DNA from 4 places in the Ancylobacter polymorphus genome. Region 4 is predicted to be linked to each of the others. Evidence: predicted binding sites of a transcription regulator. Region 4 holds the regulator's gene; each other region holds the start of a gene.
What was found. The regulator LexA, encoded in region 4, represses DNA repair genes until DNA is damaged. The targets are predictions, from matches to a motif close to TGTTCNNNNTGTGTTCNG.
Positions count from the first base shown of each region.

Region 1: ruvC (crossover junction endodeoxyribonuclease RuvC) is a predicted target of LexA. The motif match lies at 3,643-3,660, and genes of this name have one in related genera.
Region 2: K9D25_RS23585 (ImuA family protein) is a predicted target of LexA. The motif match lies at 1,411-1,428, and genes of this name have one in related genera.
Region 3: recA (recombinase RecA) is a predicted target of LexA. The motif match lies at 2,138-2,155, and genes of this name have one in related genera.

Region 1 covers NZ_CP083239.1:2,066,176-2,071,462, forward strand. Annotated here, with positions in the region: gene K9D25_RS09670 (FkbM family methyltransferase) at 1-764, shown strand, start outside; gene K9D25_RS09675 (YebC/PmpR family DNA-binding transcriptional regulator) at 884-1,630, shown strand; gene K9D25_RS09680 (sulfite exporter TauE/SafE family protein) at 1,646-2,392, opposite strand; gene K9D25_RS09685 (DMT family transporter) at 2,633-3,562, shown strand; gene ruvC (crossover junction endodeoxyribonuclease RuvC) at 3,675-4,226, shown strand; gene ruvA (Holliday junction branch migration protein RuvA) at 4,223-4,840, shown strand; gene K9D25_RS09700 (hypothetical protein) at 4,837-5,277, shown strand; gene ruvB (Holliday junction branch migration DNA helicase RuvB) at 5,274-5,287, shown strand, end outside.
Region 2 covers NZ_CP083242.1:41,811-47,097, forward strand. Annotated here, with positions in the region: gene K9D25_RS23565 (hypothetical protein) at 1-108, shown strand, start outside; gene K9D25_RS23570 (hypothetical protein) at 282-434, shown strand; gene K9D25_RS23575 (DUF736 domain-containing protein) at 590-886, shown strand; gene K9D25_RS23580 (DUF736 domain-containing protein) at 1,044-1,304, shown strand; gene K9D25_RS23585 (ImuA family protein) at 1,465-2,217, shown strand; gene K9D25_RS23590 (Y-family DNA polymerase) at 2,132-3,655, shown strand; gene K9D25_RS23595 (error-prone DNA polymerase) at 3,652-5,287, shown strand, end outside.
Region 3 covers NZ_CP083239.1:2,940,735-2,946,021, forward strand. Annotated here, with positions in the region: gene katG (catalase/peroxidase HPI) at 1-463, shown strand, start outside; gene K9D25_RS13840 (FAD-dependent monooxygenase) at 598-2,109, shown strand; gene recA (recombinase RecA) at 2,232-3,311, shown strand; gene alaS (alanine--tRNA ligase) at 3,511-5,287, shown strand, end outside.
Region 4 covers NZ_CP083239.1:3,191,048-3,196,334, reverse strand. Annotated here, with positions in the region: gene trpC (indole-3-glycerol phosphate synthase TrpC) at 1-402, shown strand, start outside; gene moaC (cyclic pyranopterin monophosphate synthase MoaC) at 406-891, shown strand; gene K9D25_RS15065 (molybdopterin molybdotransferase MoeA) at 902-2,122, shown strand; gene hpxZ (oxalurate catabolism protein HpxZ) at 2,179-2,565, shown strand; gene K9D25_RS15055 (GntR family transcriptional regulator) at 2,649-3,362, shown strand; gene lexA (transcriptional repressor LexA) at 3,511-4,206, shown strand; gene K9D25_RS15045 (ComEC/Rec2 family competence protein) at 4,200-5,287, opposite strand, start outside.

The DNA of each region.
Region 1 (5,287 bases), 1.1 Mb from region 4:
AGGCGCCGCGAAGGGTCCGGCGAGTCGTCGTTCGCAAGATAAATAAACTATTCAACCGTAATATTGTGCGTTCATTCTACGGTGTGTTTTTGACGGAAAATGGGAACGACGCGACCTTTCGTTTCTGCGTTAACGGGACCTATGGAACATTTTACTCGAATTATCTGCGGGAAATCGATTACCCGTTCATTTTTGTAGATATCGGGGCAAATCAGGGACTTTATTCCCTCATCGCTGCTCAAAATCCTTACTGCGAACGAGCCGTCAGTCTTGAGCCGGTGAGCGAGACGTTCCGTCTGCTCACCGCCAACATCCGTGCCAATGGATTGGCGGGCATGATTGTCGCGTTGAATTGTGGCCTGTCGTCCGAGAATGCGCGCGTGAAAATCCGCTTGAAGCCGGGGCATAGCGGCGCGGCTTCCCTTCACAACACGTTCGCCGGCACGGAGGGCGTCGAGGAAATCCAGATTTCCACCGCCGCGATCCTCGAGCCTTATCTTGCCCCGGGCCTTCCATTGGTCGTGAAGATCGACACCGAGGGCCATGAGCACGTGGTGATCGGGGAGTTGGCGCGAAGCCGTTTTGCCGACCGGGTGATCTCTGTGTTCTATGAAGTCGATGTCGCGTGGGCGGACCCGGAAAATCTCAAGGCGGGTCTGCGCGCCATGGGGTTCGACCATTTCCACCCGATCCGCGGCGGCACGCATTACGATGTGATGGCGACACGGCAGGGGGGCGGGTCTGCGGAGTGTCGAGCCGCGTAAGGTGATGCGCTCTGCGCTTTACGCGCGCCCGCCCTCTCGCCTATAAGCCGCGCACCTTTTCTTTCAGGCATTCGACACGGCCGGGCCACGGGCCCGCCCGGTGTGACGTGGAGGCGGCCATGGCCGGGCATTCGCAATTCAAGAACATCATGCACCGCAAGGGCAAGCAGGACGCGGTGCGTTCCAAGCTGTTCTCCAAGCTGGCGCGTGAAATCACCGTCGCGGCCAAGCTCGGCATGCCCGACCCGGCGATGAACCCGCGCCTGCGCGCCGCCGTGCTGGCGGCCCGCGCGGAAAACATGCCCAAGGACAATATCGACCGCGCGATCAAGAAGGCGCTGGGCGGCGACTCGGAGAACTATGATGAGATCCGCTATGAGGGCTACGGCCCCGGCGGTGTCGCCGTCATCGTCGAGGCGCTGACCGACAACCGCAACCGCACCGCCTCGGAAGTGCGCTCCTACTTCACCAAGTCCGGCGGGGCGCTGGCCGAGACCGGCGCGGTCTCCTTCATGTTCGACCGCATCGGCACGGTGGAGTTCGACGCCGCCAAGGCCTCGGCCGACGCCATGCTGGAAGCCGCCATCGACGCCGGCGCGGATGACGTGACTTCGGACGAGAACGGCCATGAGGTCGTCTGCTCGGTGGAGAACCTGCACGAGGTCGCCCGGGCGCTGGAAGCCAAGTTCGGCGAGCCGCGCAAATCCGGCCTCGTCTGGCGGCCGCAGAACACGGTGGCGGTGGATGACGAAGTGGCGGAAAAGCTGATCCGCCTCGTCGACAATCTCAACGACAATGACGACGTGCAGAACGTCTATGCCAATTTCGAGCTGTCCGACGCCTTCATGGCGAAGATGGGCGGCTGATCTGGGTCGCGCTGCTCACCGCCCGATCAGCGTGTCGAACAGCGGCAGGCTGATGAGGGCGGCGGCGGCGATGACCCAATAGGCGGCGACGCGGTAGTGCCGGTCCGACGCGCCGCGAAAGGCGCGCGCGCCGGCATAGAGCCCGAGCGCATAGGCCGGCCCGAGAAGCAGGGTCAGCCTCCCGACCTCGGCGGTGAACATGCCGTTGAGCGCGTAGGAGGAGCCGGTCGCCAGCGTCACCAGCGCGAAGAAGCCGAACAGGTTCGCCCGCACCAGCACGGAGGGCTGGCCGCTGCCGAGCCAGTACACCACCACGGCAGGCCCGGACATCTGTGCCGCGCCGCCGCAGAAGCCGGCGACCGCGCCGATGCCCAGCGTGACGGGCAGGGTGTGCCGGCCGGTGTGGCGCCAGCCCGAGGCCAGCAGCGCCAGCAGCCCCAGCCCGAGAAAGGCGAGCGCCCAGCGCACCACCAGCGGGTTCGTATGCTGCAATACCCACACGCCGGCCGGAACCGCCACCACGGCGCCCACCGCCAGCGGGGCGACCTGTCGCCAGACACAGGCGCGCAGCGCCGGAACGACGAAGGGCAGCGTCATCAGCGTGTCGATGAGCAGGAGCGAGGGCACCGCCACGCGCGGGCCATAGGCGGCGCTGACCAGCGGCACGAAGATGAGGGCTCCGCCGAAGCCCGAGAAGCCGCGCGTCGCGCCAGCAATGAGCGCGGTGAGGAAGGCCCAGGCAAGGGCGGTGTCGAGGGCCATGAACGAACCGGGGGGAAGGCGCACGCCGCCAGGGCCTGCGTGCGTAGAGCTAGCTCCCCGCCAGAGACGCGTCAACATGATCGGCGATCGAACCGTCCCATCCATCAGTTTTCGCGAACGTGCCTATTCGCAAAACGCGTTTGCGAAGACGGGTCGCGCGCGCCACATTTCGGCTAACGCTCATCCCGGCCGCGCCGGGTACCCCTCTTGCTTGCGCCGCTTTGCGGCGGGAATTCGCTCATGAACACGTCTGTCTCAACGGCCGCGCCGGGCGGCGCGGCGGTGCCGTCGCTTTCCGACCGCTTGATCGGCGCCGGCTGCGCGTTGCTCGCCATTGCCATCTGGGGCGGCTGGATCGTCTCCACCCGCCACGCCGTACACGGGCATCTGCCCCCGGCGACCATCGGCTGGCTGCGCTTCATCGTGCCAGCGGTGGTGCTCGCACCCGCCTGGTGGCGCATCGGCCTATGGCCGAAGCGGGGCTTGCGTCCCTTCCTGCTCTGCTTTCTCGGCGCCGGCGCTTTCTTCTTCCTCGATGTGGCGACGGCGATGCGCTTCGTGCCGGCGGCGGATGTAGGGCCGCTCTTGCCCGGGACCATGCCGCTGATCGTCGCCGCCATCTCGGTGCTGGTGTTCCGCGAGAAGCTCGGCACGGCGCGGGCGATCGGCTTTGCCGCCATCGCGCTCGGCGTGCTCACCCTCGGCGGGCGTGGCCTTTTGTATCCGCAGGACGGCGCCTGGCGCGGCCATGCGCTGCTGCTGGCCGGCGCGACGATGTGGGCCGGCTACACGCTGGCCTTTCGCCGTACCGGGCTGAAGGCGACGGAGACGGTGGGGCTCGTCGGGCTGTGGTCGGCCGTCATCCTCACGCCTTACGGTCTCCCCGGTGTGATCGACGCCGTCTCCGCTGGCTATGGCCGCGAAATCCTGATCCAGCTCCTTATTCAGGGGCTGCTGTCCGGTGTCGTCGCCCTGGTGGCGTTCGGCATCGCCATCGAGCGTCTGGGCTCCTCCCGCGCCGCCGCCTTTACGGGGCTGGTGCCGGCCCTGGCGGCGGTGATCGCGGTGCCGGTGCTGGGCGAACATCCCGACACGGCGGCGATCATCGGCGTGGTGGCGACCGGGGTGGGGGTGACGCTGGCGAGTGGGGCGTTCAGCGGCGGGCGCTGAGGCCGCATGCGTTAACGGCGCGTTCACCCTGAGCGACGATGCGCGGTGTCCCGGACGCCGCGCGCACCGTCTCCCCTAGGCGTTCGTCCTTTGTTCGGCTACGCCCTAGGGCATGGTGCCATCGCCGATTCGCATTCTCGGGCTCGATCCGGGCCTCCGCCGCACCGGCTGGGGGGTGATCGAGGCTGCCGGCACGCGGCTCAGCTTCATCGCCTGCGGCACGGTGATGCCGCCGGAGGAGGGGGGGCTCGCCGAGCGGTTGGCCTGTCTCCACACCGAGCTGATGCAGGTGCTGCGCGCCTATGCCCCCGATGAGGCGGCGGTGGAAGAAACCTTCGTCAACGTCAACCCGGCCTCGACGCTCAAGCTCGGCCAGGCGCGCGGCGTGGTGATGCTGACCCCCGCGCTGGCCGGGGTGCCGGTGTCGGAATATGCGGCCTTGCTGGTGAAGAAGACCGTGGTCGGCGCCGGCCGGGCGGAGAAGGCGCAAATCCGCCTGATGATGAAGATTCTGCTGCCTCAGGCGGATTTCACTACCGATGACGCGGCGGATGCGCTTGCGGTCGCGGTCACCCATGCGCAGCATCGGGGCATGGCGGCGATGAAGGCGCAGATGGCGGCGAAGGTGCCGCCGAAGCTCACGGCAAAGGCGGCGGCACGATGATCGGCAAGCTCAAGGGCCTCGTCGACTCCTATGGCGACGACCATGTGATCCTCGACGTGCAGGGCGTGGGCTATCTTGTCCACTGCTCCGGGCGCACGCTGCAGGCGCTGCCCAAGGCCGGCGAGGCGGCGGTGCTGTTCATCGAAACCTTCGTGCGCGAGGACATGATCCGGCTCTACGGCTTCGCCACGCCGGCGGAGAAGAGCTGGTTCCTGCTGCTGCAGAATGTGCAGGGCGTCGGCTCCAAGGTGGCGCTCAACGTGCTCTCGACCCTCTCGCCCGCCGAGCTCGCAAACGCGGTGGCACTCGGCGACAAGGTGATGGTGGCGCGCGCCAATGGCGTCGGCCCCAAGGTCGCCGCCCGGATCGTCGCCGAATTGAAGGACAAGGCGCCGGGCTTCGCCAGCGTCGACCCGGCAGTGGCGGGGCTCGCGGCACAGATCGAGGAGCGGCAGGCGCCCGGTCCGGTGGCGGATGCTGTCTCGGCGCTGGTCAATCTCGGCTATGCGCAGCTTCAGGCGAGCGCGGCCATCGCGGCGGCCCTGCGCGAGGCCGGCGAGGGCGCCGATGCCGCCAAACTGATCCGGCTCGGCCTGAAGGAACTGGCGCGATGATGCTGCGCTTCATCACCGCGCGCGAACCGGGGAAGCGGCAGCCCTGGCCGTGGTCGGCCCGCATTCCGGCGATGATCTTCGCCTATGGCGGGGCGATTCTCGCCGTGCTCACCATCGAGCGGCTGATGCACAGCGCGGCTTCCGCGTACTATGCCGCGATCGCGGTGGTGCCGGGCGGCGTGGTGGCCGGGATCTGCGCCTTTGCCCTTTCCTTCCGGTCGCGCCACCCGCTCTTCGTGCTGGCGGCCGTGGTGGTGGTGGCATTGCTGCCGCTCGGCGTTATCGCGGTGTCCTATGATTTCGGCGCGTTTCGCGAGCTGTTCGAGCAGCGTGCGGTGCTGCTGGCCCCGATCCTCGCGGCGGCGGTTGCGTTCGTCACCGGCGTGCTGATGGCCGGTGGCGTTTTTCCCGCGCGTGAACGGGAGAGGGCGGAATGAACGCCAAGCG
Region 2 (5,287 bases), on a different replicon from region 4:
CGCGCCGACAGGGCCGAGCGCCGCAGCGCTCAGTTGACGAAGGAGGTCGACGCCGTCCGCCGCCCGACAGTGCTGCGATCGTCAGATGGGGACACGGCGCGACGCTGATGCCGTGACACCCCCCGCTCATGCCATGCGGCCCATCGCCATGCGCCGGTAAGCTGATGCCGCAGGTGCAAAGTAGCGAGACTCGTCTTCCTTCTTGTCGCAGTGAACGGCCTGGGCGTGATGCACGGTTGCGCCTGATCTCGGCATGTCGTCATCGTCCGGATATCGGCGTCATGAGCCAGGATCTCTCCTTCGAAGCTGAATGGGGTGCGTCCACTGCGGCCTTTCTTGCTGGCGTATCTCACACCGCGTCCGGCTACTGCGCAGCCCGACCTCGATCCCGCAACAGCGCGATGCCGATCTTCTTCCCCGCCGTGCTCGGCTGACGCCTGCGCGCGGCTTCCTCGCGAGGCAAGAAGCCCGGCTCTGCGCCGCCTTCCACTGCGTTCCAGCCCTTCGGGTGCGGGTCGGTCGCCCGGTGTTCTCCGATCGCCATCAAGGCCGCGGTGGTCGCGACCTGATACAGCAAAGGAGAAGTTCCATGGCTCAGATCGGCACGTTCACCCGCAACGAAGACGGTTCGTTTGCCGGAGTTATCAAGACGCTCAACCTCAACATCAAGGCCCGCCTGGTCGTGGCCGAGAAGGAAAGCGACAAGTCGCCCGACCTTCGCGCCCTCGCGGGCGCCATCGAGATCGGCGCCGGCTGGAAGAAGACCGCCAAGGAGACCGGCCGGGAATATCACTCGGTCAAGCTCGACGACCCGAGCTTCCCCGCTCCGATCTACGCCACCCTGGTCGAGAGCGAGGACGGGTTCGCCCTCTTCTGGTCGCGCTGAGGCAGCCCGACCCTCGGACGCGGCGCTCCACCTCGGGGCGCCGCGATTCGGCAAAAGGGCACCTTGAACGTGTCATCCAACAAATAATGAAGCGACATCAACGACTTCCGCTCAAAATGACAGTTGACGGCTGACCTAAAACGGCTTTACCGGGTCGATCCGCACCCTGACGCTCAACGTCAAGGCCAAGCTGGTCCGGATCGAAAACCCCTCCGACAAGGGTCCTCACTTCCGTATCCTCGCCGGCACCGTCGAACTCGGTGCCGCCTGGCAGAAGACCGCCAAGGACAGCGAGCGCGATTATCTCTCGGTCAAGCTGGACGATCCGAGCTTCCCGGCTCCGATCTATGCCACTCTGGTCGAGATCGACAGCGAGGAAGGCTTCCAGCTCATCTGGTCGCGGCCCAACCGCGACTGACCCGCTCCCAAGGCCACGCCCGAAAAGGCGGGGCCTTTTTCGCGTCGCGCGGCCGCCTCGCTTCGCGGCAAGGTCATCGCCGCTCTTGACTCATGCCTCCTGTTTGGAGAACAAATAGAGAACATGATGCAAGAGCCATCCCAGGAGGTCAAGGACCAGCTTGCGGCCGGAGCCCGCCATAGAGTCGTTGCGCGCGCAGATCGAGAAGATCGAGGGTCGAACCCTGCGCGCGAAATCGGTGCTTCCTTTCGGAATTGCCGAGGTCGACGCGCGACTCCCCGGCGGAGGGCTAGCGCGCGGCGCTCTTCATGAGATTGCGGGCGGCGGATTTGGTGCCGTCGACGGCGCCGCCGCCGCCCTGTTCGCCGGCGGCATCGCCGCGCGGACGAAGGGCAAGGTCCTGTGGTGCATCACGCGTCCAGACCTCTTTGCGCCGGCGCTTGCGCAGGCAGGATTGCCGCCGGATCGCGTGATCTACGTCGAGGCAGGCGACGACAAGGCGATCCTCGCGTGCATGGAGGAAGGCCTCCGGCACGGCGGGCTGGGCGCCGTCGTCGGCGAGGTCGCCCGTCTTTCCATGACCGCCTCCCGGCGCTTGCAGCTCTCGGCTGAAGGCACGGGGACGATCGGCATCGCCCTTCGGCGCTGGCGGCGCCAGACTGAGGCCGCCGATTTTGGACAGCCAACCGCGGCGATGACGCGCTGGAGGATCTCGGTGCTGCCCTCGGCGGCGCTGCCCGTTCCTGGTGTCGGCCGCCATCGGTGGCTTGTCGAGTTGATCCGCGCCCGCGCGGGCGAGAGTGCAGATTTCGAGTTGGAGGCTTGCGATGACACGGGTTGTCTCGCTCTTCCTGCCCAGCTGGTCGACCGATCGGCTGCGGCGGAAGGCCGGCGACGCGGCGCCTCCGGTTGAGGCCCCGCTCATCCTGATCGGCCGGGAAGGAAGCCGGCGCGTAGTGGTGTCGGCGGATGCCGCCGCGCGGGCGGCTGGCTTGCGGCCCGGCATGCCGGTCGCCAAGGCGCAGGTCCTCGTCCGGGAGCTGCTCATCCAGGATGCCGACCCGATCGCGGATTCCGAGGCGCTGGAGCGCCTCGCTTTGTGGGTGCTGCAGCGCTTTGCCCCGATCGTCGCGGTGGATGGCGACGACGGGATCGTGATCGACACCACGGGCGCCGATCATCTCCATGGCGGTGAAGAAGCGATGCTCGATGCCCTGATCGGTCGCCTTGCCATGTCCGGCATCGCCGCGTGCGCCGCCGTGGCCGACAGCTGGGGCGCCGCGCATGCCTTTGCCCGTTACCTTGCCAACCCGGGCTTCGTGGCGGCAGCCGGGCATGGGCCGAACATGGTCTCCTCGTTGCCGCTGGAAGCCCTGCGTCTGCCTGCGGCGATAAACCACGATCTGCGCGTGCTCGGCTTTCAGCAGGTTGGCGATCTTCTGGCGCAGCCGCGCGCACCGCTGACGCTTCGCTTCGGTCACGAGCTCGGCCGGCGGCTCGACCAGGCGGTCGGGGCGGCGGCGGAACCGATCGATCCAGTCCGGCCAGCCGATTTGATCGAGGTCCGGCGCAGCTTCGCCGAACCGATCTCCGCGGCCGAGACAATCGCGCGCTACATCGGCAAACTCGTCGTTGCGCTCTGCGAACGCCTCGAGGAAGCCGATCTCGGTGCGCGGCGGCTCGACCTTCACCTTCGGCGCGTCGACAATCAGCGCCAGGCGATCCGTGTCGGCATGGCAATGCCTGTGCGCGACGTAAAGCGCCTCACCCGGCTTCTCTGCGACAAGATCGAAACCATCGATCCGGGCTTCGGCATCGAGCTCCTTTCGCTCGTCGCCAGCAGCACCGAACCCCTGGTCCGCAAGCAGACCGTCAGCTCGCTGATCGAAGAGGCCATCCCCGACGTCTCCGATCTGATCGACACGCTCGCCAACCGCGTCGGCGAACGGGCCGTCTATCGCGCGGCGCCGCTATCCAGCGACGTGCCCGAGCGCGCCGTCGCCCGCATTCCGGCAATGGCGCCCGACACCGGCGCCATCTGGCCGGGCCATTGGCCGCGGCCCGCGCGCCTGCTGCAACGCCCCGAACTGATCGAGACCGTCGCGCTCCTGCCCGATCATCCCCCGGTCGCCTTCACCTGGCGCGGCATTCGCCGCCGTGTGCGCCGGGCCGACGGGCCCGAGCGCGTGTTCGGGGAATGGTGGAAGCGCGATGCCGAACTCGCGACGGTGCGCGACTATTTCAGGGTCGAGGACGAAGCCGGCGAGCGGTACTGGATCTACCGTGCCGGCGACGGCGAGGATGCTGTGACGGGGTCGCATCGCTGGTTCGTGCATGGGGTGTTCGGATGAGCACCCATCGCTATGTCGAGCTCCAGGTCACATCGCATTTCAGCTTCCTGCGCGGGGCATCGTCGGCCGACGAGCTCTTCGCACAGGCAGCGATCCAGGGCATCGAGGCGCTTGCGGTCGTCGACCGCAACAGCCTTGCCGGTATCGTTCGCGCACACGAAGCTTCGAAGGCAACCGGCGTGCGCCTGATCGTCGGCTGCCGCCTTGATCTGTCCGACGGCATGTCTCTCCTGGTCTATCCGACCGACCGAGCCGCTTACGCGCGGCTCTGCCGGCTGCTCTCGCTCGGCAAGCGGCGCGCGGGCAAGGGCAAATGCAGCCTCGCATGGGTCGACGTGGTCGCCTATGGCGAGGGTCTGATCGCGGTGCTCGTGCCTGACATGGCCGACGACGATTGTCGCCTTCACCTGCGCCAGCTGCGCGATGCCTTCGCCGACCGCGCCTACTTGGCGCTGACGCTCAGACGCCGGCCGAACGACCAGCTCCGGCTTCACGAGCTCTCCAATGCCGCTGCCGCGGCGAAGGTCCGTACCGTCGTGACCAACGACGTGCTCTTTCACGAACCCGATCGCCGGATCCTCCAGGACGTCGTCACCTGCATTCGCCACAACGTCACGATCGACGGGCTCGGCGACCGCCGCGAACGACATGCCGATCGCTATCTCAAGCCGCCAGAGGAGATGCACCGCCTGTTCACCCGCTACCCGCAGGCCCTGGCGCGCACGCTGGAGATCGCCGAGCGGTGTCGCTTCAGTCTCGATGAGCTGGCCTATCAATATCCTGAGGAGCGTGACGATCCTTCGCTTACGCCGCAGGAGACGCTCGAAAAGCTGACCTGGGAAGGTGCGGCGTTCCGCTATCCCGAAGGTTTGCCCGATGAGGTGCGCGCCGCCCTTCAGCACGAGTTGCGCCTGATCAAGAAGCTCGACTATGCGCCGTATTTTTTGACGGTGAACAGCATCGTCAGGTTCGCGCGCTCACGCGACATCCTGTGCCAGGGACGCGGCTCCGCCGCGAATTCCGCCGTCTGCTATGTGCTCGGGATCACCTCGATCGATCCCGGTCGCAATGACCTGCTGTTCGAACGCTTTGTCAGCGAAGAGAGACGCGAACCGCCCGACATTGACGTGGACTTTGAACATGAGCGGCGGGAGATCGTGATGCAGTGGGTTTTTGAAACCTACGGTCGCGACCACGCGGCGCTGTGCTCCACCGTCATCCGCTATCGGACCAAAGGGGCGCTGCGCGACGTCGGCAAGGCCCTCGGCCTGCCCGAGGATCTGATTTCCTCGCTCTCCGGGCAGGTCTGGGGCTGGTCCGAGGACGGCGTGGAAAACAGCCATGTCGAGGCGCTCAATCTCAATCTTGCTGATCGACGGCTGCGATTGACCCTGGACCTGGCGCGTCAGCTCATGGGCGCGCCACGACATTTGTCGCAGCACCCCGGCGGTTTCGTCCTCACCCACGACAGGCTCGACGATCTCGTCCCGATCGAGCCTGCGAGCATGAAGGACCGCCAGGTCATCGAGTGGGACAAGGACGACATCGACGCGCTGCGATTTATGAAGGTCGACGTCTTGGCCCTGGGCATGCTCACCTGCATGAAAAAGGGTCTCGACCTCCTCGCGCATC
Region 3 (5,287 bases), 250 kb from region 4:
GGAGCCGCTGCATGACGGCTACCGCAACTGGCTGAAGAAGGACTATGTCGTCACCCCCGAGGAAATGCTGCTCGACCGCACCCAGCTGATGGGCCTCACCGCGCCGGAAATGACCGTGCTGGTCGGCGGCCTGCGCGTGCTCGGCACCAATCATGGCGGCAGCAAGCATGGCGTGTTCACCGCCCGCGAAGGCGCGCTGACCAACGACTTCTTCGTCAACCTCACCGACATGGCCTACAAGTGGGCCCCGGTCGGCAACGGCATCTATGAGCTGCGCGACCGCAAGACCGGCGCGGCGAAGTGGACCGCCACCCGTGTCGATCTGGTCTTCGGCTCGAACTCGATCCTGCGCGCCTATGCCGAGGTCTATGCCCAGGACGACGCGCAGGAGAAGTTCCTCAGCGACTTCGTCGCCGCCTGGACCAAGGTGATGAACGCCGACCGCTTCGACCTGGTGAAGTGATCGCCTGACGGCTTGCCTCTCCGCCCTGTGGCGGGGAGGGGCGGCTCCTGCAAGGCCCGTTGCGCCCGGCGCGACGGGCCTTTACTTTTGCCGCGCCGACAGCGCCGCGCGCCGTTCGGCCCGGGGGAACGCGCATGACCGACCGCCGTCCCGACCGCCATCCCGATCCCGTTCTCATCGCCGGCGCCGGCCCGGTCGGGCTGGTGATGGCGCTGGAACTGGCGCGCTATGGCATCCCGGTGCGGATCGTCGACCCGATGACCGCGCGCGCCACCACCTCCCGCGCCGTGGCGATCTGGCCGCGCACGCTGGAACTGCTGGACCGCGCCGGCGGCGGCCTTTCCGCCGAGCTCATCGCCGGCGGCAACAAGGTGATCGCGGCGCATATGCTGGCCGATGGCAAGACCCTCGCCCGCGTGCCGCTCGCCGAGATTGAATCGCCCTATCCCTTCGTGCTGATGCTGCCGCAGAGCGAGACCGAGCGCATTCTGCTGCATCATCTGGAGGCGCGCGGCGTGCGGCCGGAACTGGCCACGGCGCTGGCGGACTTCACCCCGGACGAGGACGGCGTCACCGCCACGCTCCGCCGCGCCGATGGGCGGGAGGAGACCGCCCATTTTTCCGCGCTCATCGGCTGCGACGGCGCCCATAGCCCGGTGCGCCACCGGCTTGGCCTCGCCTTTGCCGGCGAGACGCTGGGCAGCGACTGGGCGCAGGGCGACTTTCATCTCACCGGCATGCCGTTCCCGGTCGACGAATTCGCCACCTGCCTGCACCGTGACGGGCCGGCGGTGCTGTTCCCGCTGGCGCCCGGGCGCTACCGCGTCATCATCGGCCTCGGCCCGAACCCTGCGCCGACGGCGCCGCCACCTCCTGATATGGCCGGCTTTCAGGCGCTGCTCGACCGGCGCGGGCCCGGCGGCATCACTTTGACCGAGCCGCTGTGGACGACGTCCTTCCGCATCAATGAGCGGCAGGTGGAGAGCTACCGGGTAGGGCGCGTCTTCCTCGCCGGCGATGCCGCCCATGTGCACAGCCCTGCCGGCGGGCAGGGCATGAACACCGGCATGCAGGACGCGGTGAACCTTGCCTGGAAACTCGCTCTGGTGCTGCGCGGCCTCGCGACCTCGCCGCTGCTGCTCGACAGCTACGACCCGGAACGGCGGGCGGTGGGGGCGGAGGTGATCGCCACCTCCGGCCGGCTGATCCGGCTCAGCACACTGAGCAATCCGGTGGCGCGGCAGCTGCGCAACATCGTCATGCCCTTCGTGCTTGGCCTCGCACCGGTGCGGCACGCCCTCGCTGGCGAGCTCACCGAGACCGCGATCCACTACGCCGACAGCCCGCTCAACGGCGCTTCCTGGGGCGCGGGCCCGCGCGCCGGCGAACGCCTGCCGCCGCTGCCGGGTGAGCCGCCCTATGGCGCGGGCGATACGCCGCGCTTCACCCTGCGGCTCGGCGACGGCGTGACCCCGCCGCCGGACGATCTGCCGATGGCCTTGCTCGATACGGTGATGCGCACGAACCCGGTGCCCGGCGGCATCGAGCTGGTGCGGCCCGATGGTTACCTCGCTCTGGCGGTGGCCGAGGGCGAATGGGAGCCGGTGTTGGACTATGTGCGCCGCCTCGGCCCGGAAGCGAACTGACAGGCGTGCGCGGCTGCGGTTTCGCAACGAGAACATATTGCGAACATCGAACAAACAGAGTACAAGTGCGGTAACCTCTGCCCCGCCGCCCTTTCCCCTTGCGCCCAGCCCGGAGCCCGGCAATGACTCAATCGACTCTGCGACTCGTTGAAGGATCTTCCATGGACAAGTCCAAGGCGCTCGACGCCGCCCTGACCCAGATTGAGCGCCATTTCGGCAAGGGCTCGATCATGCGGCTGGGCAAGAACGACAAGATCATGGAGATCGAGACGGTCTCCACCGGCTCGCTCGGCCTCGACATTGCCCTCGGCATTGGTGGCCTGCCGCGCGGGCGGGTGATCGAGATTTTCGGGCCGGAATCCTCCGGCAAGACCACGCTCGCCCTGCACACCATCGCGGAATCGCAGAAGAAGGGCGGCGTGTGCGCCTTCATCGACGCCGAACACGCGCTGGACCCGATCTATGCCCGCAAGCTCGGCGTGGACCTCGACAATCTGCTGATCTCGCAGCCCGATGCCGGCGAGCAGGCGCTGGAGATCGCCGACACGCTGGTGCGCTCCGGCGCGGTGGATGTGCTGGTGGTGGATTCGGTCGCGGCGCTCACCCCGCGGGCGGAACTCGACGGCGAGATGGGCGACAATCAGCCCGGCATGCAGGCGCGGCTGATGAGTCAGGCGCTACGCAAGCTCACTGCCTCGATCAACCGCTCCCACACCATGGTGATCTTCATCAACCAGATCCGCATGAAGATCGGCGTGATGTATGGCAGCCCGGAAACCACCACGGGCGGCAATGCGCTGAAATTCTATGCCTCCGTCCGCCTCGACATCCGCCGCATCGGCGCGATCAAGGAGCGCGAGGAGGTTGTCGGCAACCAGACCCGCGTCAAGGTGGTGAAGAACAAGCTGGCGCCGCCCTTCAAGCAGGTCGAGTTCGACATCATGTATGGCGAGGGCGTCTCCAAGATGGGCGAATTGATCGACCTCGGCGTCAAGGCCGGCGTGGTCGAGAAGTCCGGCGCCTGGTTCTCCTATGACAGCCAGCGCCTCGGCCAGGGTCGCGAGAACGCCAAGACCTTCCTGCGCCAGCACCCCGAGGTTTCCGGACGCATCGAGGCGACCATCCGCCAGAATGCCGGCCTCATTGCCGAGCAGATCCTCGCGGGCAGCGAAGAGAGCGAGGACGGCGACGACGCCGAGTGAGGCCTCGGCCGGGGTGGCGGCGGGCCTGCCTGCGGCATCTCCGGCTGTTGAGCGCCTGGACGGCAGCGGAGCGGGGACGACGCCCCGCTGCTTTCTGGACAAGGTGTTGATGCGTCGTTAGAACCGTTGCGCCCGCGCCGGTCGGTGCGGGTCGGCGCCTTTCGCGGCGCTGCTATCCAGCATCGGCGGACCCGGGTTCATGAGCGGCGTAAACGAGATTCGCGCGACCTTCCTCGACTATTTCGCCCGCAATGGGCATCAGGTGGTCGACTCCTCCCCGCTCGTGCCGCGCAACGACCCGACATTGATGTTCACCAATGCCGGCATGGTGCAGTTCAAGAACGTCTTCACCGGCATCGAGAAGCGGCCCTATTCGCGGGCGGTCACTTCTCAGAAATGCGTGCGTGCCGGCGGCAAGCACAACGACCTCGACAATGTCGGCTATACCGCACGGCATCACACCTTCTTCGAGATGCTCGGCAATTTCTCCTTTGGCGACTACTTCAAGGAGAACGCGATCGAGCTCGCGTGGAACCTGATCACCCGCGAGTTCGAACTGCCGGTGGAGAAGCTGCTCGTCACCGTCTACCACGAGGATGACGAAGCCTTCGGGCTGTGGAAGCGCATTGCCGGCCTGCCGGACGAGCGCATCATCCGCATCGCCACGTCGGACAATTTCTGGCAGATGGGCGATACCGGCCCCTGCGGCCCGTGCTCCGAGATCTTCTTCGACCACGGCCCGCATATTGCCGGCGGCCCTCCCGGTTCGGCCGACGCGGATGGCGACCGTTTCATCGAGATCTGGAATCTCGTCTTCATGCAGTTCGAGCAGCTGCCGGGCGGTGAGCGTGTGCGGCTGCCGCGCCCGTCGATCGACACCGGCATGGGGCTGGAGCGGATCTCCGCTGTGCTGCAGGGCACGCACGACAATTACGAGATCGACCTCATGCGTGCGCTCACCGGCGCCGTCGAGGAACTGACCGACGTGCCCGCCAACGGCCCGCAAAAGGCGAGCCACCGGGTGATCGCCGACCATCTGCGCGCCTCCACCTTCCTGGTCGCGGATGGTGTGCTGCCCTCCAATGAGGGGCGCGGCTATGTGCTGCGCCGCATCATGCGCCGCGCCATGCGCCATGCCCAGCTGCTTGGCGCCCGCGATCCGCTGATGCACCGCCTGGTGCCGATCCTGGTGCGCGAAATGGGCCGGGCCTTCCCGGAGATCGTGCGCGCCGAGGCGCTGGTGGCGGAGACGCTGCGGCTCGAGGAAACCCGCTTCCGCAAGACGCTGGAACGCGGCCTGTCCATCCTCGAGACGGAGAGCGAGGGCCTGGAGGCCGGCGCGAAATTCTCCGGCGAAACGGCGTTCAAGCTCTACGACACGTTCGGCTTCCCGCTCGATCTCACCGAGGATGCGCTGCGCGCGCGTGGCGTTGGCGTCGATGTCGAGGCGTTCAACACCGCCATGGCGCGGCAGAAGGCTGAGGCCCGCGCGTCCTGGTCCGGTTCGGGCGAGGCGGCGACCGATACGGTGTGGTTCGCGGTGCGCGAGGATGCCGGGGCGACCGAGTTCCTCGGCTATGACACGACGAGTGCCGAGGGCACGGTGACGGCGCTTGTCACTGACGGGCGGCAGGTCGCGGAGCTGGGCGCCGGTGCTACCGGCCTGGTGGTGCTGAACCAGACGCCGTTCTATGGCGAATCCGGCGGCCAGACCGGCGATACCGGCTTCTTTACCGGCGAGGACGGGCTCAAGGTCCGCGTCACCGGTACGCAGAAGAAGCTCGGCGACGTGTTCGTGCATGAGGTCACGGTCGAGAGCGGCACGCTCAAGGTCGGTAGTGCGCTGGCGCTCACCGTCGACGCCGAGCGCCGCCAGGCCATCCGCGCCAATCATTCCGCCACCCATCTGCTGCACGAGGCGCTGCGCCGCGTGCTCGGCGATCATGTGGCGCAGAAGGGCTCGCTGGTCGCGCCCG
Region 4 (5,287 bases):
GACTGCATTCTCGTCATCATGGCCTCGGTCGACGACGCGCTGGCACTCGACCTCGTGGAGACCGCCCACGGCCTCGGCATGGACGCGCTGGTCGAGGTGCATGACGACGCCGAGCTCGACCGGGCCTTGAGGCTGCCGGCGAAGCTGGTCGGCATCAACAACCGCAACCTGCGCACCTTCGAGGTGACGCTGGAAACCTCCGAGCGCCTCGCCCCGCGCATCCCGGCGGAGCGCATCATCGTCGGCGAGAGCGGCATCTTCACGCCGGACGATATCGCCCGGCTGGCGCAGGTGAACATCAGCACCATCCTTGTCGGCGAAAGCCTGATGCGGCAGGCGGATGTGGCGGCGGCGACGCGCGCCCTGCTCGCCCCCGCCCTGCCCGCGCGCGCGGCCGGCTGAGCGATGAGCGACACGCCCCGCCTGACCCATCTCGACGCCGCCGGCGCCGCTCATATGGTCGATGTCGCCGACAAAGCGGTGACCGACCGCGTGGCGGTGGCGGAGGGCCAAGTGACGATGCAGGCGGAAACGCTCGAGCTCATCCTCTCCGGCAACGCCAAGAAGGGCGACGTGATCGGCACGGCGCGGCTCGCCGGCATCATGGCGGCCAAGCGCACGCATGAGCTGATCCCGCTCTGCCACGCGCTGCTGCTGTCCAAGGTCGCGGTGGAGATCGAGCCTGCCCGCGCTTTGCCCGGTCTCGTCATCCGCGCCACCGTGCGCACCGCCGGCCAGACCGGAGTGGAGATGGAAGCGCTGACCGCCGTCACCGTCGCCGGCCTCACCATTTACGACATGGCCAAGGCGGTGGACCGGGGCATGCGGATCGAAAATGTCCGCCTGCTGGAAAAGGCCGGCGGGCGTTCCGGCCACTGGCAGGCCGACTGAGGAGAGAACCATGGCGCTGATGCCGGTCGAGGAGGCGCTGGCCCTCCTGCTCTCCACCGCCGGGCCGCTCGGCGCCGAGACCGTGTCGCTGGACGCCGCCGCCGGCCGGGTGCTGGCCGCGCCGGTGATCGCCCGCCGCACGACGCCGGGTGCCGATGTTTCCGCCATGGATGGCTACGCGCTGCGGGCGCAGGATGCCACCGACACCGGGGCAACGCTCACCGTCATCGGCGAATCCGCCGCCGGCCGCCCCTTTGCCGGCGCGGTGCTGCCGGGCACCACGGTGCGCATCTTCACCGGCGCCGTCCTGCCGCAGGGCGCCGACGCCATCGTCATCCAGGAAGACACGCGCCGTGCGGGCGACAGCGTCACGGTGACGGAAGCCGCGACCGCCGGCCGCCACATCCGTCGCGCCGGTGGCGACTTCGCCGCGGGCGAGACGCTGCTGCCGGCCGGCCACCGCCTGCGTGCGCGCGACCTCGCCCTTGTCGCCGCCGGCGATGTCGACATGGTATCCGTGGCGCGCCGCCCCCGTGTCGCGCTGCTCTCCACCGGCGACGAGCTGGTGCGGCCGGGTACAGGCGCGGGGGTGCATCAGGTGATCGTCTCCAATATCTACTCCGTCGCCGCCCTCGCCCGTGGCGCCGGGGCGGAGGTGATCGACCTCGGCATCCTCCCCGACCGCATGGACGCGACCGAGACCGGCGTGCGGGCCGCGCTCGATGGCGGCTTCGACGTGCTGGTGACGACGGGCGGCGCCTCTGTGGGGGACCACGACCTCATCGCCCCGGCGCTCACGGCGCAGGGGGTCGACCTCGCCGTGCACAAGATCGCGCTGCGGCCGGGCAAGCCGCTGATGTTCGGCCGTTCCGGCGCGACGCGCACGCAGGTTCTGGGGCTGCCGGGCAACCCGGTTTCCGCCCATGTCTGCGCGCTGCTGTTCCTCGTGCCGCTGATCAAGGCGCTGCAGGGGCTGGCGGTGCCGCCCCATCCCGCGCTGGAGCCGGCCCGGCTGGCCGGGGACGTGAAGGCAAACGAGCAGCGCATGGATTTCCAGCGAGCCGAAATCGTCGGCCATGCGGAAGGTGTGCCGCTGGTGCGGCCGCTGCCGGTGCAGGACAGTTCCATGCTGCGCAACCTCGCCCGCGCCGATGTGCTGCTGGTCCGCCGGCCCCACGCGCCGGCGGCCATGGCCGGGGAACCCTGCGAGATTCTGCGCCTGGAGGATTGACGCCGCCCCGCCACGCCTGTGTTCTCAACGCTTGGCTGGCGAAGGAGGGGCTGCGCATGGACATCGATCTTCCCGAGGTGGTGGCCGAAGTCCGCGCCGCCTTCGAGCGCTATGAGCGGGCGCTGGTGGCCAACGATGTCGCCGAACTCGACGCGCTGTTCTGGGATGATGCCCGCACCCTGCGCTATGGCGGGGGCGAGAATCTCTATGGCATCGCGGCGATCCGCGCCTTCCGCGCCGCCCGCTCGCCGGCCGGGCTGGAACGGACACTCGACGGCACGGTGATCACCACCTATGGCCGCGACATGGCGGTGGCCTCCACCCTGTTCCGGCGGGAGACCGCGCCGGGGCGGGTCGGCCGGCAGATGCAGACCTGGATGCGCACGCCGGAAGGGTGGAAAGTGGTGGCTGCCCATGTCAGCGTGATCGACGACCCTCTCTGAGCCCTTGGTGAAGCCCGGCGCGGCGGCTACACATGGGATGGCCGCCCGGCATTCGGGCGCGCCCGTCGGTTCTGTGTTCGCTCATGTCGGTGCTGCCTGTCCGCCTGCCGCTCGATCGGCCCACCTCCCCCTCCCGACCGGCGCCGGGCCGGCCGGGGCGCACGACGCGCGCGGAAGAGTTGCGCATGCAGCTTGCCGACGAAATCACCCGCGGCACGCTGCCTCCCGGTTCGGCGCTCGACGAGACCGCGCTCGCCGCCCGCTTCGGCGTGTCGCGCACCCCCGTGCGGGAGGCGCTGCGCGAACTCGTCGCCTCCGGCCTGGTCGACGCCCGCCCGCATCGCGGCGCCGTGGTGGCACGCCCGAGCGTCGCGCGGCTGCAGAACATGTTCGAGGTGATGGCCGAGCTGGAAGCGCTCTGCGCCGGCCTGTGCGCGCTCAAGATGACACCGCCCGAGCGACGGCAGCTGGAACAATTGCATGCCGAGATGGGCGAACTCATGCGGCTGGGGGATTTCGCCGCCTATCGCGAGGCCAATGAACTGTTCCACACCTCGGTCTATGCCGGCAGCCACAACGACTATCTGATCGAACTGACGCTCGGCACGCGCCGGCGCCTGTCCCCGTTCCGCCGCGCGCAGTTCCGCGCGCTCGGCCGCCTCGCGCTCTCGCATGCCGAGCACGACCGGGTGACGACGGCCATTCTGCGCGGCGACCGCGACGGCGCGGCCGGCGCGATGCGCGACCACATCGCCATCGTCCACGACGCCTATGAGCAATACGCCCAGACGCTGTGACAACGGGACGGGACACGCCGATGCGCGCCGATGGCCGTGCCGGAGGTATTTAACCTCTCTTTACCCATTGTGGAACACAATAAGAACGGCTAGTCTTTGTTCGTGATTTGTTTCGTTCCGGCGCCGTCCGGCAGACGGGGTTGTCTTGATGCTCACCCGCAAACAGCATGAGCTGCTTCTGTTCATCAATGAACGCCTCCAGAAGGACGGCGTGCCCCCTTCCTTCGAGGAGATGAAGGAGGCGCTGGACCTGCGGTCGAAGTCCGGCATCCACCGGCTGATCACGGCGCTGGAAGAGCGCGGCTTCATCCGCCGCCTGCCAAACCGCGCGCGGGCGCTGGAGGTGGTGCGCCTGCCGGAAGACGCTCAGCCGCCGAAGCCGGCCCGTCCCTTCTCGCCCAATGTGATCGAGGGAAATCTCGGCAAGGTTCGCCCGCCCTCCGACGACGATTCGGAGCGGCGCGTGGTGCCGATCCCGGTCATGGGCCGCATCGCCGCCGGCACGCCGATTTCCGCCATCCAGTCGCGCGACCACACCATCAGCATGCCGCCGGAAATGCTGTCGGGCGGGGAGCATTTCGCGCTCGAAGTGCGCGGTGATTCGATGATCGAGGCCGGCATTCTCGACGGCGACCTGGCGCTGATCCGTAAATGCGACGCCGCCAGCACCGGCGAGATTGTCGTCGCGCTGATCGACGATGAGGAAGCGACCCTCAAGCGCCTGCGCCGCAAGGGCGCCTCGGTGGCGCTGGAAGCCGCCAACCCCGCCTATGAGACGCGGATTTTTGGCCCTGACCGGGTTCGCATCCAGGGCAAGCTTGTGGGGCTTTTCCGGCGCTATTGAGCGGCGTCGGCGGCCGGTGGTGCCTCGTCATCGGTGGCGAGCGGTCCGGCAGCAGCGGGGTCGGCGCCGATCGCCGAGGGATCGGCGGGTGAGCTGGATGGCGCCCCTTGCCGCGATGCGCCAGCGGCGGAGGCGGGTTCACTTGCAGGTGTTGGCGGCGACTGGGTTTTCGGCTCCCACGGCCGTGTGCCCGGCCCGCGGCGGGCAAAGGCGAGGGTGAGACGTCCATCCGGCTGAAGCGTGGCGGAGACACCGCCCACAGAAATTCGCGGATCGCGGTAGATCACCGTCGCCGCGCAGTCCAGCGGCGGCGCGAAGGGCGTCACCAGCACAGCCGCGAGACGGCAATCATCCTCCAGCGAATCCCGGTCGCGCGACAGGGCGACCAATCGCCCGTCCGGCAGAGCGAGGGTACAGCCGAGCGGATCGCAGGCGGCGGCGGCCGTAAGATCCTTCGCGCCGAAGCGTGACCGCGCGCCATCCGCGCTCAACCATTGCTCCACCGCAAAGCGCCCGCCCACGCCGCTGTCGCGATCGCCCATCACGGCGAGCGCGCCATCCCTCCCCCGCACCGCGACGGTTCGCGCCTCCGTATCGACATAGAGGTCAGGGCGCGGCGCCGTGGCCGCGACGGCGAGGCCGGCGGTGGCCAGCACCGGCGCCAGCAGCACAAGGCGGGTGCGGGCGAGGCAGAGCACGACCAGCCCGAGGCTGATCAGCACCAGGCTCGCCACCGGCATCGCCGGCACGCCGCGATCCGCGCCGGGCAGCGCAGCGACGAGATCGGAAATATCGCGCATCCGGGCGAGGCCCCAGCCCATCAGCCGCCACGCCGGATCATCCCAGCCGAACGGAATCAGAACCGCCCCGGCGAGGCCGGCCGGCATGACGATGAACGACACCACCGGCGCGGCGCCGAGATTGGCCAGCAGGCTGAGCGGTGCCAGTCTCTGGAAGTGATAGGCCGCGTAAGGCGCCGTCGCCAGCCCCGCCGCCAGCGAGGCCAGCACCAGCGCCGCGATATGGCGCGCCGGCACGCCCAGCCAGCGGCCTGTCCGCGCGGGAACGGCGGTGAGGAGAT